DNA from 4 places in the Nonomuraea sp. NPDC059007 genome. Region 2 is predicted to be linked to each of the others. Evidence: riboswitches for the same ligand, from Rfam matches in the RefSeq annotation. Region 2 holds a riboswitch; each other region holds the start of a gene.
What was found. A riboswitch is a leader RNA that binds a small molecule or an ion and turns the genes downstream of it on or off. The one in region 2 is predicted to bind cobalamin.

Region 1 (4,033 bases), on a different contig from region 2:
GGCCGTGCCCAGCAGCAGCCGGGTCACATGGGGTACGGCCAGACCGAGGAAGGCGACCGGGCCGCAGTAGGCGGTCACCGCCCCGGCCAGCACCGAGGCCACCAGCAACGTGAGCGTGCGCACCAGCCGGACGTGCACGCCCATCGTGCGGGCGTAGCTCTCACCGAGCAGCAGCGCGTTGAGCGGCTTGACCCCGGCCAGCGCCGCGCCCAGGCCCGCCAGGCCCACGGGTGCGAACAGCGCCAGATCCGCCCAGGTCGTCCCGGCGAAGCTGCCCAGGCCCCAGCTGATGAACTGCTGCGCCCGCTGCGGATCGGTGTAGACCAGGAGCAAGGTGATGACCGACACCGAAGCGGACCCCACCATGACGCCGATGACGAGCAGGGTCACCACCGAGTGCACTCGCCGGGACAGCGCGAGCACCAGCGCGAGCACGGCCGCGGCACCGGCGGAGGCGGCGACCACGACGCTCGCCTTGCCCAGCCCGGCCAGCCCTGCGGTGAACGCCCCGGCCGCACCGCCCATCCCGGTCGTGACCAGGGCGACACCCAGGCTGGCGCCCGAGCTGACGCCGAGGATGTACGGCTCGGCCAGTGGGTTGCGGAACAGCGTCTGCATCTGCACGCCCGCCGCCGCCAGGGCCGCTCCGGCCAGCGCCGCCGTGATGGCGCGCGGCAGCCGTACCGTCCACATGATCTCCTGAACGGCGGGGTGGGCGGCGGGAGAGCGGATCAGTGCGGCCAGCGCCTCGCCCAGCGGGACGGGTGTGGAGCCCAGCGTGACCGCCAGCGCGAACGCGGACGGGACCGCCGCCGTCATCGCGAGCAGAGCAAGCGCCCGGCGGCGGTAGGCCACTGGGACGACCGCGAGAGCCGTCACTTGGTCATCTTCTGGTAGAAGGCGAACTCGTGGCCGGGGGCGAGGTCGGGGTGGAGGATGGCGACCAGGTCAGCGAGGATCAGGTCGGGGCGGGCGACGCCGCGTTCGTAGAAGTCGTTGCCGCCGCCGGGTCCGAGCGCCTTGTTCGACGACCAGATCTCGCCCGAGGTGAAGGCGGCGAACTTGGCGTAGCGCGGGTCGGCCTTCTCCACGTCCGATAGGCCCTTCCACTCAGCGGCGGTCGCGAGCCAGACCTTGGCGTCCTTGGCCTTGGCCAGCACCGCCTCCAGGTCCAGCGTGCTGCTGCCGGGGCCGGGGGTGTCGGCCCAGGCGTAGCTGCCACCCGCGTCCTTGATCAGCTGGGCGACGTAGCTGCCGCCGTTGGCGATCGACCACTGACCCTCGTACATCTGGCCGGGCAGCACCGTCACCGGCGTGACCGCCTTGACCTTGCCCGTCAGCGCCCGGTAGTCGCTCTCGATCTTGTCGAACACCTGGGTCGCCTGCTGCTCGGTGCCGGTCAGCGCGGCCATCAGCTTGATCCATTCGGCGCGGCCCAGCGGGGAGCTCTCCAGCCACTCGGCGTTGGCGACGATCTTGACACCTGCCTGGCGCAATGGGCCGTAGGCCTTGTCCTCGGTGCCGCCGGTCATCAGCACGCCCGGCTTGGCGGCGATGACCTTCTCGGTGTCGACCTCCTGACCCTTGGCGTACTCGGTGATGGCGCCCTCCTTCACCTTCGCCAGCACCTGTGCCGAGGTGATGAACCCGGCGGAGGCCACGCCTTTGAGCCGGTCGAGCACGCCGAGTTCCGTGACGAAGGGCAGGTGTGTGGTGGAGGCCGAATACAGCGACTCGATGGGGGTCTCGACCACGGTGGCCCCGGCCACCTTCGGGTCGGGCGTGCCGCAGCGCAGCAGCACGTACGTCTCCGGCTTGGCACCGGGTGTGGGCTGCTTGACGGTGATCGTCTGGTAGTGCCTGGCGTAGGTGAGGGTGAAGTTGCCGGCGTGCTTCAGCGTCTGCTTGGCCGGGAAGTAGTCCTTGGCCGGGTCATAGGCGGTGACGCAGCGGCCGTCGGCGGCGGCCGATGGCCTGACGGGCTGGGCCGTACCCGCGCAGCCGGTGACGAGCGCGAGGGCGAGCAGTGCTCCGCCGACAGGGCGAAAGAAACCCAACGGATTCTCCTGGAGGGGAAGGCCGCGACCGCCATTCCTCGACAGCGATCACGGCGTGCGAGGGGGCGGCGCTCCAGGAGGGAGACGGTCGTGCTCACGGTCCATCCTCTCTTGGGGAGATCCGCCCCAATTTCTCGAGGAGGCGACCGCGTGAGTCTCCTGGCTCTCGGGTCAGCGCCTACCCCGGCCTTCCCACCCACGAGAGGCAGTGGCATTGTCGGGGCACGCTCGCCGATCACAGTGGCGGGACCGCGCCGGATTCACACCGGCTTCCTCGTTCCGCCGTCGCCTACGCCGATATCGTCGCACACGTCTTCAGGACTTATCCGGGCGAAGCCGTGTCGAGGGGAACCGGCCTTGACCAGCCCACGATTCCTCGTGCACGACTAGGACTCTCCAAGAAACGCAATGAGCTCGGTCCGGTCCGATGCCCGTGGGCGAAGACGTCGAGGCGGTGTGAAGCGGTGCAGTTCGAGGATGGGCGGCAGCGGGACCAGTCCTGGGCCGCCGGCGCTGATCCAGTCGGCGACGTCCGTGGTGGCGCCCTCGTCGTTGACCAGCGCAAGCCACACCGGACGACCGCCGGCGGCCCGCCCCTCCGGCGTCGGCTGCACGATGACGACGTTGGCCTGGTCGCACACGTCGAGGCAGTCGGTGACGCGGACGTCGGAGACCTCCGCCAGCCGGCGGATCTGCTCGTCATGGTCGAGGGCGGGCACCTTCCGGACGCTGCCGCAGCAGCAGTCCCGGCACACGGTGATCCTTTTCACGGATTCCTTTCATGAGTACGACAGGGTGTGACTCAGCAGCGCTCGCCGCCCCCACCGGCACGCCAGGAGTAGCAGGCGGGGATCATGACCGGGTTCAGCGAGATCAGCCGGACGCTCCGGCCGATCGGAGTGGGAAAGTCGACGCCGACACACCAGGGCTTGGGGGTGTCGCCGCTGCAGTTGGGGCTCTCTCTCTTGATACGCAACGCCTGTGCGGTGAGGTTCATGTGCGACAGTACGGCGCCGCCGTGGCCGCCCCAGGTGTCGACGGTGTAGGTCGTCCCGCCGTTGAGCTGGTGGGCGTTCCAGGAGCCGACGGTCATGTCCTGGGTGTTGCAGGGGTCGCTGGCGTTGGTGTCGAAGTAGGCGCCGGGCAGGTTGCTGGACCACCCCAGCCCACCGTTGCGCAGGATCCAGAAGTCGTTGTCGTTGCAGCCGCCGTTGACGGACAACACCTTGGTGTCGTGCTCGTAGGCGTAGAAACTGTAGCCGGAGCCGTAGGCGCCGTTGCTGTTGCTCAGGCCGAAGAAGGAGTGGCGGATGCCGCGGTGGCCCTGCTGGTTCAGCGCGAGGGTCATGCCCCGGTCGGGCACGTCGAGTTCGGCGGCGACCGCCGCGGAGACGGGCTGGGGGCGGACCGCGCTCACCCTGTCGTCGATCACGGTGACGGGTGTGGTGGACGGGACGGCCGTCTCCGCGGTCACGTAGCCCTTCAGGACGTTCTTGACCTGGGCGGCGGCCTGAGCGGGCACGCGGAGCGCGTCGATGTACAGCGGCTTGCGCTCGCTGAGGTTCCACGTGTCTTCGAACGTGGTCAGTGCGGCTGCCACGCTGCCCTCGGGGGCCAGATAGCCGCCGCGGAACTCGCCTCGATCACCACCGAGAATCTCCAGCGCCGTCGTGCTCAACGATCCCAGCTCCTGCCGCAGGTGCGCGACGGGTGTGGGCGTGAGCTTGAGGACGAGCGTGTCAGGTGTCTCGGCCTGAGCGACCGGGCTCGCGAACGCGGCCATGAGGGCCGTGGCCGCGACGACCACAGCGGTCCGATGTGCTAATGACATCATTCTCCCCGTTCGTTGGTTGTTGACATCACCAAGCCGCGCCGGGCACGCAACCCCACAAGCACGGCCAGGAGGATCGCGAAGGCGTTCCACGCCAGGTAGATCCCGGGCAGCCCGAGGCCGAGGGTCAGGCCGAGCAGCCAGG
Region 2 (4,033 bases):
GTGTCGTCGTAGGACGGGTGCCTGCCCCGCTCGACGGCCAGGTCGGAGGAGGTGGCGTAGGCGGCGAGGGCGATCTCCTCGGCGATCCTGGTGGACAGCGCCAGCGCCTCGGGCGAGTCGAACGGCAGCCGCAGCGCGAAGAACACGTCGGCCAGGCCCATGACGCCGAGCCCGATCGGCCGCCACCGCTTGTTCGCCTTCTCGGCCTCGGGCGTCGGGTAGAAGCCCAGGTCGATGGTGCGGTCGAGGAAGCGCACCGCGGTGCGGACGGTGCCGGCCAGCCGTTCCCAGTCCAGGCCGGTGCCGGTGACGTGGGCGGCCAGGTTGACCGAGCCGAGGTTGCAGACCGCGGTCTCGCCGTCGCTGGTCACCTCCAGGATCTCGGTGCACAGGTTGGACAGGTGGATGACGTTCTCCGGCCTGGCCGTCTGGTTGGAGACGCGGTTGGCGGCGTCCTTGAAGGTCATCCAGCCGTTGCCGGTCTGGGCGAGCGTGCGCATCATCCGGCCGTACAGGGTGCGGGCCGGCATCTGCCGCGTGTACAGGCCCTGCTCCTCGGCGGCGCGGTAGGCGGTGTCGAAGGCGTCGCCGTACAGGTCGGTGAGGTGCGGGACCGTCTTGGGGTCGAACAGCGACCACATGCCGTCGGACTCCACGCGGCGCATGAACTCGTCCGGCACCCAGTTGGCGAGGTTCAGGTTGTGGGTACGGCGGGCGTCCTCACCGGTGTTCTCCCGCAGCTCCAGGAACTCCTCGATGTCGGCGTGCCAGGTCTCCAGGTAGACGCAGGCCGCGCCCTTGCGCCGGCCGCCCTGGTTGACGGCGGCGACGGAGGAGTCCAGCGTGCGCAGCCACGGCACGATGCCGTTGGAGTGCCCGTTCGTGCCCTTGATGAGCGATCCGCGCGAGCGGACCCGGGTCCAGGAGATGCCGATGCCACCGGCGTACTTGGACAGGCGGGCGACCTGCCCGTACCGGTCGTAGATGGACTCCAGCTCGTCCCGGGGCGAGTCCAGCAGGAAGCACGACGACAGCTGCGGCCGGCGGGCGCCGGAGTTGAACAACGTGGGAGAAGAGGGCAGATAGGACAACGTGGACATCAACGCGTACAGCTCGGCGGCCTCGCCGACCGTCTGGGACAGGCCGCAGGCGACGCGGAGCATGAAGTGCTGCGGGCGCTCCAGCACCTTGCGGCTCTCGGGGTGGCGCAGCAGGTAGCGGTCGTAGACCGTGCGCAGGCCGAAGTACTCGAACCGCTCGTCGGCGTCGGCGTCGATGAGCGCGTCCAGCTGTTCACGATTTCGCCGGACGAAGTCGGCGAGCGCGTCCTGGATCAGCCCGGCCGCGTGCGTGGCGGCGATGGAGTCCGAGAACGAGCGGACACCGTGGCCGGCCGCCTCGTCGGCGATCTCTTCGGCCAGCAGCCGCGCGGCGACCCGGGAGTTGGCCGGGTCGGCGATCACGCGCGCCGCCGCCTCCTCGATGGCCAGCCGCCGATCCATCTCAACGATCTGCGTCACGTGCAACACTCCTCGCGAGCGAGCTTTCCCCCTGCGAAGGCACGCGAGAGCGCACGCGGCAAGCACGGAGATCCCCCGGCCGCGCAGCCCCCGGGCCCTCCCTCGAGGCCCAATGGACAAGACAACCGCTGGCAGGTCTTCGGGCTCGCGGGCGTCTCAACGCGTGAGTCCTACTGGCCGTCGCTTCCCGGACCTGGGTCCAGTGCTCATGACGGCGGTCGTTCCCGCTTACCGCTGCGGGGCAGCCCTGGAATCGCACCAGGTTCCCTTTTGCTCCGCCTCCGGGGAGGCGAACCAGCGACAGTGCAGGATCCTACATCTAGTGGCCGATCCCGCAACTATCCCCGGTATGTTGTGCTCGGCGTGTCGAGCATGCCGAGTTCACGGAGTACTCTGCGGGTACGGGCGGACTCGGTGGCCAGCCACGTGGCGAAGTCGTCGCCGCTGAGCGGGATGGCCTCCCAGCCCCCGTTACGGCAGGCCTCGTGCCACGGCGCCGACCGGGTCGCGTCCTCCATCATGCGCACCGCGGCGCCCCGCCGTTCGCCGTCCATCGCGGCGGGCCCGACCACCGCGCACCAGTCGGCGAAGTCGACCCGCACCCCGCACTCCAGGAGCGTCGGGGCATCGACGCCGGGGACCCGGGCGGCCGAGGAGACGGCCAGCGGCCTGATCCGGCCGGAGTCGAGCCGGGCCCGCCAGTCGCGCAGCCGCCCGGTGGCCGCCGCGACCTTGCCGCCCTGCATGGCCGCCGCCACCTCCTGGGCGCCCGGGTAGCCGGTGTAGTCGATCTTCCTGACGTCCACGCCGAGCCCCTGCGCGACCAGGCCGAACAGCAGGTGATCGGGCTCGCCCAGGGGCCCGCCGGCCAGGTAGGTGCGCTCCGGCTGGGCCAGCAGGTGGGCGGCGAAGGCGTCGAAGTCCTTGAGCCGCGAGTTGGCCGGCACCACCAGCACCTCGACGTTGCCGGTGAGCCTGGCCAGCGGCGTGGTGGTGACGTGCATGGGGCGCTGGTCGTTCAGCTCGGCGGCGGCCAGCGCGGGCAGGCCGGTGACGGTGACCGTGGTCGTGCCGCCCGTGCCGGTGGCGGGGTAGCCGGTCCTGCGCAGGGTGCGGTAGAGAGCCTGCGCGACCGGGGCCCATCGCTCACCGCCGGGGACGACGCCGACGGGGCCGAGGCCGTGCGCGCCGCCACCCGCGGTGGCGCATCCGGAGGCACAGGCGGCCAGGCCGAGCCCGAGTGCGAAGAACTGCCGACGCCGCATGATGCCCCTCCCCGAACCCCGCGAGACCTCCCATTACATGAGGTTATTGGCAGATCACACGGTGTTACACATCGGGGGGCACTCTTCACGTATCATCGGCCGGCAGCGCGAACATCCTGATGTAGAGCGGGCGGGCGTCCGGGGGCGCGTCGTCGGCCCGGTGGCCGTACTTGGCCAGCAGCGCGATGTACTCCTCGAAGAAGGCGTCGAGATCCTGCTTGGTCATCCGGCCGAACCCCCGCGAGGCCTTGGCCCAGTCGGGGTCGCGCCGGTAGGCGGCCCCGAAGCGGTCCAGCAGCGCACGGTCCTCGGCCATGCCGATGCGGTAGAACTCCTCCAGCACCGCGCGGCTCTCCGGCGCCACGTCGCGGAAGTTCGGCGTGCGGATGTCGCGTGGCATGTCGGCCTTGCGCCACCAGCGCTCGCGGCCGGCCGAGCGCTCGGGGATCTCCTCGATGAAGCCGTACTTCTCCAGCTGGCGCAGGTGGTAGCTGGTCGTGCCGGTCTTGGCGCCGAGCAGCTCGCCCAGCGTGGTGGAGGTGGCGGGGCCGTGCACGTTGAGGTGCGTCAGCATGCGCCGGCGCATCGGATGGGCCAGGGCCTTCAGACGCTCGTGATCGTCGAGATACAGCGGCGCCCCATCCTCATCCCTCATGAGGAGAGAGCTTAGTCCTGCCGGATGATTTCTGCAGACATGTCTTTGCCGAGACCTCTCTGCAGAGTAGCGTCGGCAGCATGAAGAGGTTAGTGATCATGGTGTTCGCGCTCGTCTGCGCGTTCGTCCCGGCCGTTCCCGCGCTCGCCGCCGACGGGCTGACCGTCACCGAGGTCGCCTTCCGCGGCAGCGGCGGCCTCCCGATGCACGGCAGCGTGCTGGTCCCCTCCGGCGCGCGCGGGCCGCTGCCCGGCCTGGTGCTCGTGCACGGATCCGGCGGCGGGACCCCGCGCACGAAGCTGATGACCGAGGCCGAGGCCTTCGCCCGCCAGGGCCTGGCCGTGCTGGTCTACGACAAACGCTCCGAGGGCTACTCGATGACCGTCCGCGACTACGGCCAGCTGGCAGAGGACGCGCTCGGCGCGCACGCGACCCTGCGCGCGTTCGCGGGGGTCGACCGGGACAACGTCGGCATCTGGGGGCTGAGCGAGGGCGGCTGGGTCGCCCCGCTGGCCGCCACCCGCTCCAAGGACGTCGCGTTCGTGGTGATCGTCGGCGGCAACGCCATGCAGCCGCTGCGCCAGCAGACCTGG
Region 3 (4,033 bases), on a different contig from region 2:
GGTGGCGCAGGTCGAGGTGGTTGGTCGGCTCGTCGAGGATCATCGTGCCCGGCTGCTGGGCGAGCGCGCGGGCGATGAGCACGCGCTGCTTCTCCCCGCCCGACAGCCGGTCGAAGGGCGCCTCGGCCAGGTCGGCGACGTCCAGCTCGGTCAGCGCGCCCCGCACGATGCTCCGGTCGGAGTCGTCGTCGCCCTCGAAGGGCCGCTTGTACGGCGTGCGCGCCATCGCCACCACGTCGTGCACGGTCAGCTCGAAGGAACCCGGCGACTCCTGCAGAACGGCGGCCAGCGTACGGGCCAGCCGCTTGGCCGGCATGCGCCAGATGTCGTGCCCGTCCAGGAGTACCCGCCCGGAGGTGGGCCGCATGGCGCGGTAGAAGGTCCGCAGGAGGGTGGACTTACCCGCCCCGTTCGGGCCCACGAGCGCGACGAGCTCCCCCGGCGCGGCGGCCAGGGTGACCTCGCTGACCAGGGCCCGCCCGTTCACCACGACGCTCACGCCTTCGGCGCGCAGCTCACCGGGGGTCATCGGGCCGCCTTTCTCCGCATGAGCCACAGGAAGAACGGCCCGCCCGTCACCGCGGTCAGGATGCCGATCGGGATCTCCTCGGGGGCGATGAGACTGCGGGCGGCGAGGTCGGCGGCGATCAGGAAGGCGGCGCCCATCAGCGCGGCGGCCGGCAGCGCCCGCCGGTGGTCGGCGCCGACCAGCAGCCTCACCACGTGCGGCATCATCAGCCCGACGAACCCGATCGCCCCGCTGACCGCGACGATCGCGCCGATCATCAGCGCCACGAGCACGAACATCGCGCCGCGGAAGCGGTGCACGTCCAGCCCGAGCGCGGCGGCGGCCTCCTCCCCCGCCAGCAGCAGGTTGAGCGGACGGCTGACGCCCAGCAGCACGGCGGTGCCGAGCAGCACCGCGGCCGCCGGGACCCAGAGCAGGTCCCAGGTGGTGCCGGCCAGGCCGCCCAGCATCCAGCGCAGCGCCGAGTCGGCCTTGTGCGGGTCGTTGGAGGTGACGATGAGGAAGCTGGCCACGGCCGACAGCACCTCGGCCGTGGCGACTCCGGCCAGCACCAGCCGGATCGTGGTCATCCGGCCGCCCGCCCTGGCCAGGCCGTACACGAGGAAGAGCGCGAGGAGGGCGCCGGCGAAGGCGGCCAGGGGCAGTGTCAGCGCGCCGAACACCGACAGGTTGAGCACCATCACGGAGACCGCGCCGACGGTGCCGCCGGAGGAGACGCCGAGCAGCATCGGGTCGGCCAGCGGGTTGCGCACCAGCGCCTGCAGGGCCATGCCGCAGACCGACAGCCCGGCGCCGACGACCGCGCAGAGCAGCACGCGCGGCAGCCGTACGTTCATGACGATCGTCTCGCGCACGGCCGGCCAGGTGGGCTCGCCCAGCGGCAGCCGGAGCCGGTGCAGCAGGATCGACCAGACCTCCCCGAACGGCAGCCCGACCGACCCGGCCGCGACGCCCGCCGTCGCGGCCAGCAGCAGTAGCGCGGCGAGCACCGCGAGGATCAGCGGGTACGGCGCACGCCGTACCGCCTGCGTCACTTGAACCGGTCCGGATGGATCTGCCGGGCGAGCGCCTCCACCCCGGCCGGCACCCGCACCCCGAGGACCGCCGACGACAGGGGCAGCACGGCGAATCGTTGCTTCTTGATCGCGGGCACGTCCTTGAGCGCCGGGCTGGCCAGCAGGAACTTCTTCTTGGCCTCGACCGTGGTCTGGCCGTAGTCGTAGATGACGATGATCTCGGGCGCGCGTTCGGCGACCTGCTCGAAGGAGACGTTTCCCCAGGCCTTGGGCAGGTCGGCGAAGAGGTTGGCGCCGCCGGCCAGCTTGATCATCTCGTTGCCGATCCCGGCGCCGCCCGCGGTGAAGGCGGTCTTGTCGCCGGAGTCGTAGACGAACACCTTGGCCGGCTCGACGTCGCCGAGCTTCTTCTTGACGCCGTCCAGGACGGTGCGCATGGCGGTGACCTGCCGCTCCGCGCGCTCGCCGACGCCGAAGACGCGGCCGATGGTACGGATCTCCTCCTCGGCCTGGGCCGCGGTGACCGGGCCGTTCGGGCACTCCTCGGAGTTGACGTGGGTGTCGATGCCGGACTTGGCCAGCACGTCCCGGCCGCGGCCCTCCTTGGCGTCGAAGGCGCTCTCGAAACCGCCGTAGACGAAGTCCGGCTCGGCCGAGAGCAGCGCCTCGAAGGAGGGGTACTCCTTGGCCAGTACCTTGATCCGGTCATATGCGGCCTTGTACTCGGGCAAGATCGCGTCATCGAGGTAAGCGGTGCCCGCCATCGACTTCTCCAGCCCGAGCGCGAGCATGATCTCGGTGGCGTGCTGGTTGAGCGCGACGGCCCGGCGGGGCGGCCGTTCGTAGGTGGTGCTGACGCCGCAGCTCACGACGGTGACGGGGAATCCGGCGGGGGCTCCGGCCGCCTGCTCGGCGGCGGGTGCGGGGGTGCTCGCACAGCCGGCCAGCAGGGCCGAGGCGACGAGCAGGGGTACGAGCGCGCGCGGGCTCGCGGGGAAGGACATGCCGTCCACCGTTCCTCTCATGGGGAGATCCGCCCCAAGGTCGTGAGGTGGCGACCGCGTGAGTCTCCTGGCTCTCGGGTCAACGCTCACCCCGGCCTTCCCGCCCGCGGGGGCAGTGGCTTCGTCGGGGCTCGCTCGCCGATCACAGTGGCGGGACCGCGCCGGGTTCACACCGGCTTCCTCGATCCGCCGTCGCCTATTTCGGGATCTATCGTGGCATATCCGGAGCGCTGCCCGCCCGGCCGTACGTCTTCATGATCTACTGACCTGCGGGAATGCCTAGGAGATATTCGGGGCAGCGTGCACGTCATGGGGGAAAATTCTAAGAAGTACGCTATTCGCGCGGCCGCGGCCGCCGCCGCGCTGTTCACGATCGCGGCCTGCGGTTCCGGGGGCGCCCAGAACACCGCCGGCCTCGCCGTCCAGAGTCCTGCCACACCGCCGGCCGATCCCAGCGACATGGGCTCGCCGGGCGCCGGTACCGGTGCCGACGACATCAAGAAGGCGGGCGAGGCCGCGCTGGCCTCCGTCGAAGGTACGGTCACCGGCCTGGACTCCGACAACGGCGTGTGGAAGGTCACCGTCATCGGCGCGGACGGCGCCGAGAGCAAGGTCCGGGTCGACGCGATGACCTGGAAGGTCGTCGGCACGCCGTCCGCGGAGGCCGACGACGACGCGGAGAAGGCCAAGCACAAGGCGCGTGCCGAGGCGGCCAAGACCAGCTACTCCGACGCCGCGGAGAAGGTCGCCGGCGAGTACCCGGACGGCAAGATCACCGAGCTGTCCCTGGACAGGGACAACGGCACGGTGGTCTGGGAGGCCGACGTGACCGCCGCCGACGGCACCAAGGCGAAGGTCAAGGTCAACGCGGACGACGGCAGCGTGGTCTCGCCGTCGGCCGAGCCGGAATCGACCGGCTGACCGGCCTGAGGGATGGAGAGGCGGCGTGGCGGCGCTACCCGGCCAGCGCCCGTCGCGCGTAAGCGCGCACGTCGGCGTCCGGATCGCCCAGCGCCGCCTCCAGCGCCGCGCCCGCTGCCGCCGTGCCGGCCCAGCGGGTCAGCGCCAGCACGGCCGCCTTGCGCACGTCGAGGTTCTCGTCCGACAGCGCCGCCACGAGCGGCGGCAGCGCGCTGGCGCGGTCGGCGGCGGCGAGCGCGCGGGCCGCGCCCACCCGCACCTGCCACCGCGGGTCGTCCATCGCCTGTACGGCCGCCGCCACCAGCGGCCCGCCCGCACCGGCCGACGACTCCAGGGCGGCGGCCCTGACCAGCGGGTCGGCGTCGGCGGCCAGCGTCTCCAGCACGGGCGCGGGCTTGCCGATGATGCCGAGCCCCTTGGCCACCCAGACCCGTACCTCCCGCGACGGGTCACCGGCGGCGGCTGCCACCATGTCGGGCTCGTCCAGCGAGACCAGGCCGCGGATGGCCTCGATGCGCACCCGGTGGTCGGCGTCGGCGGTCGCGGCGGCGAAGACGTCTCTG
Region 4 (4,033 bases), on a different contig from region 2:
GTCGAACTCGGTGTCGTGCGGCCGGTCGGCCATCCCCAGGTCGTGGTCGAGCCGGGCGGCCTGGATCAGCGTCCAGATCTGCGCCCTGATCGCGGGCAGCTTGGCCGGGTCCATGGCGGCGATGGAGGCGTGCTCGTCCAGGAGTTGTTCCAGGCGGGCGATGTCGCCGTAGGACTCGGCCCTGGCCATCGGCGGCACCATGTGGTCCACCAGCACCGCGTGCGCCCGCCGCTTGGCCTGCGTACCCTCGCCCGGGTCGTTGACCAGGAACGGGTAGATGAGCGGCAGGTCGCCGATCGCGGCGTCGGTGCCGCAGGAGGCCGACATCCCGGCCGACTTGCCGGGCAGCCACTCCAGGTTGCCGTGCTTGCCCACGTGCACCATCGCGTGCGCGCCGAAGTCCGCCGAGAGCCAGCGGTAGGCGGCCAGGTAGTGGTGGCTGGGCGGCAGGTCGGGGTCGTGGTAGATGGCGATCGGGTTCTCGCCGAAGCCGCGCGGCGGCTGGACCATGACCACCACGTTGCCCGCGCGCAGGGCCGCCAGCACGATGTCGCCCTCGTGGACGAACAGCTCGCCGGGCGGCGTACCCCAGTGCCGCTCCATGCCGGCGCGCAGGTCCGCGGGCAGCGTGCGGTACCAGCGCTCGTAGTCGGCGGCGGGGATGCGCACCGGGTTCCCCGCCAGGTGCTCCTCGGTCAGCCAGTCCTGGTCTTGACCGCCGGCGGCGATCAGCGCGTGGATGAGCGCGTCGCCGTCCTGCTCGGCGACCCCGGGGAAGCCTTCGCCGAGGTCGTAGCCGGCCTCGGCCAGCCTGGCCAGCAGCCGGACCGTGCTCGCGGGGGTGTCCAGGCCGACCGCGTTGCCGACCCGGGAGTGCTTGGTCGGGTACGCCGACAGCATGACCACGAGCCGCCGCTCGGCCGGCGGCGTGTGCCTGAGCAGGCCGTGGCGCACCGCGATCCCGGCCACGCGGCGGGCCCGCTCCGGGTCGGCCGTGTAGACGGTCAGGCCGTCCTCGTCGATCTCCTTGAACGAGAACGGCACCGTGATGATCCGGCCGTCGAACTCGGGGATGGCCACCTGCGAGGCGGCGTCGAGCGGGGACAGGCCGTCGTCGTTGTCCTCCCACTCCTTCTTGCCGCTGGTCAGGCAGAGTCCTTGTAGGATCGGGACGTCCAGGGTGGCCAGCGCGCCGACGTCCCACGCCTCGTCGTCGCCGCCCGCGCCCGCGGTGGCCGGACGGGAGCCGCCCGCCGCCAGGACGGTCACGACCAGGGCGTCGGCGGTGCGCAGGACATCCAGAAGCGCGGGCTCCGCTGTTCTGAGCGAGGAGCAGTACACCGGCAGCGGCCGGCCGCCGGTCTCCTCGATCGCCTGGCACAGGGACTCCACGAACGCGGTGTTGCCGGCCACGTGGTGGGCCCGGTAGTACAGGACGCCGATCACGGGGCCCTCGGTGGCCTTGGAGTCGCGCTCCAGCGGGCCCCAGGAGGGCATGGGGGCCGGCGGGGCGAAGCCGTACCCGGTCAGGAGGACCGTGTCGGACAGGAAGCCGTGCAGCTCGGCGAGGTTGGCGGGGCCGCCGTGCGCGAGGTAGGCGTGCGCTTCGGCGACGACGCCCGCGCTCACCGTGGACAGCTCCATCAGCTCGGCGTCGGGGGCCTGCTCGCCGCCGAGCACGACGACCGGGCGTGGACCGGCGAGCAGCGCGTCGAGGCCTTCCTCCCACGCGCGGCGGCCGCCGAGCAGCCGGACCACGATCAGGTCGACGCCGTCCACGAGCGCGGGCAGGTCGTCGGTGAGCAACCTGGCGGGGTTGCCCAGGCGGTAGTCCGCGCCGCTGGCGCGCGCGCTCAGCAGGTCGGTGTCGGATGTAGAGAGCAGCAGAACGCCAGGCACGCCGCAGTCCTCCCTCGGGGTCCTCGCCCCGTTCGCAGGTGTCGCGACGGCAGGAGTCTCCTGGCTCCCGGATCGATGCTCACCCCGGCCTTCCCGCCCATCGCTGGACAGTGGCCTGTGGTGGGGTTCGCTTCCCGGTCACAGTGGCGGGACCGCGCCGGTTTCTCACCGGCTTCCTCCCATTGCCGTCGCCTAAGGGTGAGCCTACTGGCGTTACCATCCTCATCGTGTCCATAGCCGACTTTTCCGGACGTCTCCGCCCAGATGCCTGTCCGGGAGCGCTACAGACGCACGCCGCCGCGGACGGCCCGCTGGCCAGGATCCGCCTGCCCGGCGGTGCCATCACCCCAGCTCAGCTCCGTGAACTGGCCGCCTTCTGCACGAGCGGGATCGAGCTGACCTCGCGCGCCAACGTCCAGGTGCGCGCAGTGGAATCTCCGGCGATCTTCGCCGATCGGATGGCCGCGGTGGGCCTGCTGCCCTCGCCGACGCACGAGCGGGTGCGCAACATCGTCGCCTCGCCGCTCGGCGGGCGGCTGACCGGCTTCGCCACCCACCCCCTCGTCGAGGCCCTGGACCGCGCCCTGTGCGCCGACCCCGCCCTGGCCGAGCTGCCGGGCCGCTTCCTGTTCGCCCTGGACGACGGCGGCGGTGACGTCACCTCGCTGGGCGCCGACGTCACCCTGGTCGAGGACGGCATCCTGCTGGCCGGTACGCCCTTCGCGATCCCCGGCGCCGGGGTGGACACCCTCCTGGCCGCCGCGCGAGCCTTCCTGGCCGAGCGCGCGGACAGCGGCGCCTGGCGCATCGCCGAACTCCCCGACGGGCCCGCCCGCATCGCCACCCACCTCACCGCCACCCACCTCACCGCAGCGCGCCTCACCGCCACGCGCCTCACCGCCACGCGCGTCCAGGCCGGCACCGCCGCGAGCGCGTCCCCGGTGCGGGCGCGCGGGGCCGGGGTGATCGCGCTGCCGGACGGCCGGGTGGCGGTCGAGGCCGTGGTCCCGCTCGGGCGGCTCACCGCGGCCCAGGCGCGCCTGCTCGCCACCCTCGATGTCCCGGTACGGCTCACGCCGTGGCGTACCGTCGTGCTCCTCGACCTCGCCGAAGCGCCCGACCTGACCGGATCCGGCCTGGTCACCGACCCGGACTCGCCCTGGACAGGGGTGAGCGCGTGCACCGGCAGCCCCGGCTGCGCCAAGTCCCTGGCCGACGTCCAGCACGACGCCGCCCAGTGGGTGGCCGCCCGTGAGCGCCGCCCGGAACTGCCCGTCCACTGGGCGGGCTGCGAGCGCCGCTGCGGCCTGCCCAAGGGCCGGGTCATCGAGATGGTCGCGACCGGCGACGGATACCAAGAAAGGCAGAAGTGAGCGACTACATACGCGACGGCGCCGAGATCTACCGGCGGTCGTTCGCCACCATCCGCGCCGAGACGGACCTGTCCGGGCTCCCGGCCGACGTGGCCCAGGTGGCGGTGCGGATGATCCACTCGTGCGGGATGACCGACCTGGTCGGCGACCTCGGCTGGTCGCCGAACGTGGTCGGGGACGCGCGTACGGCGCTCGGGGCCGGGGCGCCGATCCTGTGCGACGCCATGATGGTGGCCTCCGGCGTGACCAGGAGCAGGCTGCCCGCCGGCAACGAGGTGATCTGCACCCTCGGCGCGCCCGGCGTGGCCGAGCTGGCCGAGAAGCTGGGCACCACGCGCAGCGCGGCGGCGCTGGAGTACTGGCTCGACCGGCTGGACGGTGCCGTCGTGGCGATCGGCAACGCGCCCACGGCACTGTTCCGGCTGCTGGAGATCGTCGCGGAGGGCGGGCCGAGACCGGCGGCGGTGCTGGGGATTCCCGTGGGGTTCATCGGCGCGGCCGAGTCCAAGCAGGCGCTGGCCGAGAGCGGGCTCGAGCACCTCGTGGTGCGCGGCAGGCGCGGCGGCAGCGCGATGACGGCGGCGGCGGTCAACGCCATCGCGAGCGAGGTGGAGTGATGGAACACAACGAGCGCGCGGCGGGCAGGGATCTGGCCGGGGACGGCGAGCGGGTGGCGGGTGCCGGGCGGCTTTTCGGGGTGGGGCTCGGACCCGGGGATCCGGAGCTGATCACGGTGAAGGCGGCCAGGCTGATCGGCGAGG

Region 1: it holds a riboswitch for cobalamin, as region 2 does, so the genes downstream of both, ACFWY5_RS41115 (ABC transporter substrate-binding protein) here and ACFWY5_RS18460 (ribonucleoside-diphosphate reductase subunit alpha) in region 2, are expected to answer to the same signal.
Region 3: it holds a riboswitch for cobalamin, as region 2 does, so the genes downstream of both, ACFWY5_RS49580 (ABC transporter substrate-binding protein) here and ACFWY5_RS18460 (ribonucleoside-diphosphate reductase subunit alpha) in region 2, are expected to answer to the same signal.
Region 4: it holds a riboswitch for cobalamin, as region 2 does, so the genes downstream of both, cobN (cobaltochelatase subunit CobN) here and ACFWY5_RS18460 (ribonucleoside-diphosphate reductase subunit alpha) in region 2, are expected to answer to the same signal.

The regions. Positions count from the first base shown of each region.
Region 1 is NZ_JBHYJD010000036.1:48,162-52,194, reverse strand. Features, by position in the region: gene ACFWY5_RS41120 (FecCD family ABC transporter permease) at 1-879, opposite strand, end outside; gene ACFWY5_RS41115 (ABC transporter substrate-binding protein) at 876-2,057, opposite strand; cobalamin riboswitch at 2,189-2,385, opposite strand; gene ACFWY5_RS41110 ((2Fe-2S) ferredoxin domain-containing protein) at 2,444-2,827, opposite strand; gene ACFWY5_RS41105 (hypothetical protein) at 2,860-3,888, opposite strand; gene ACFWY5_RS41100 (MATE family efflux transporter) at 3,888-4,033, opposite strand, start outside.
Region 2 is NZ_JBHYJD010000010.1:54,484-58,516, forward strand. Features, by position in the region: gene ACFWY5_RS18460 (ribonucleoside-diphosphate reductase subunit alpha) at 1-1,520, opposite strand, end outside; cobalamin riboswitch at 1,633-1,834, opposite strand; gene ACFWY5_RS18465 (Bug family tripartite tricarboxylate transporter substrate binding protein) at 1,859-2,785, opposite strand; gene ACFWY5_RS18470 (ArsR/SmtB family transcription factor) at 2,871-3,440, opposite strand; gene ACFWY5_RS18475 (alpha/beta hydrolase family protein) at 3,521-4,033, shown strand, end outside.
Region 3 is NZ_JBHYJD010000057.1:7,427-11,459, forward strand. Features, by position in the region: gene ACFWY5_RS49570 (ABC transporter ATP-binding protein) at 1-529, opposite strand, end outside; gene ACFWY5_RS49575 (FecCD family ABC transporter permease) at 526-1,563, opposite strand; gene ACFWY5_RS49580 (ABC transporter substrate-binding protein) at 1,560-2,570, opposite strand; cobalamin riboswitch at 2,610-2,732, opposite strand; gene ACFWY5_RS49585 (PepSY domain-containing protein) at 2,859-3,470, shown strand; gene ACFWY5_RS49590 (fumarate reductase/succinate dehydrogenase flavoprotein subunit) at 3,505-4,033, opposite strand, start outside.
Region 4 is NZ_JBHYJD010000024.1:66,024-70,056, reverse strand. Features, by position in the region: gene cobN (cobaltochelatase subunit CobN) at 1-1,899, opposite strand, end outside; cobalamin riboswitch at 1,930-2,135, opposite strand; gene ACFWY5_RS33610 (precorrin-3B synthase) at 2,127-3,272, shown strand; gene ACFWY5_RS33605 (precorrin-8X methylmutase) at 3,269-3,889, shown strand; gene ACFWY5_RS33600 (precorrin-2 C(20)-methyltransferase) at 3,889-4,033, shown strand, end outside.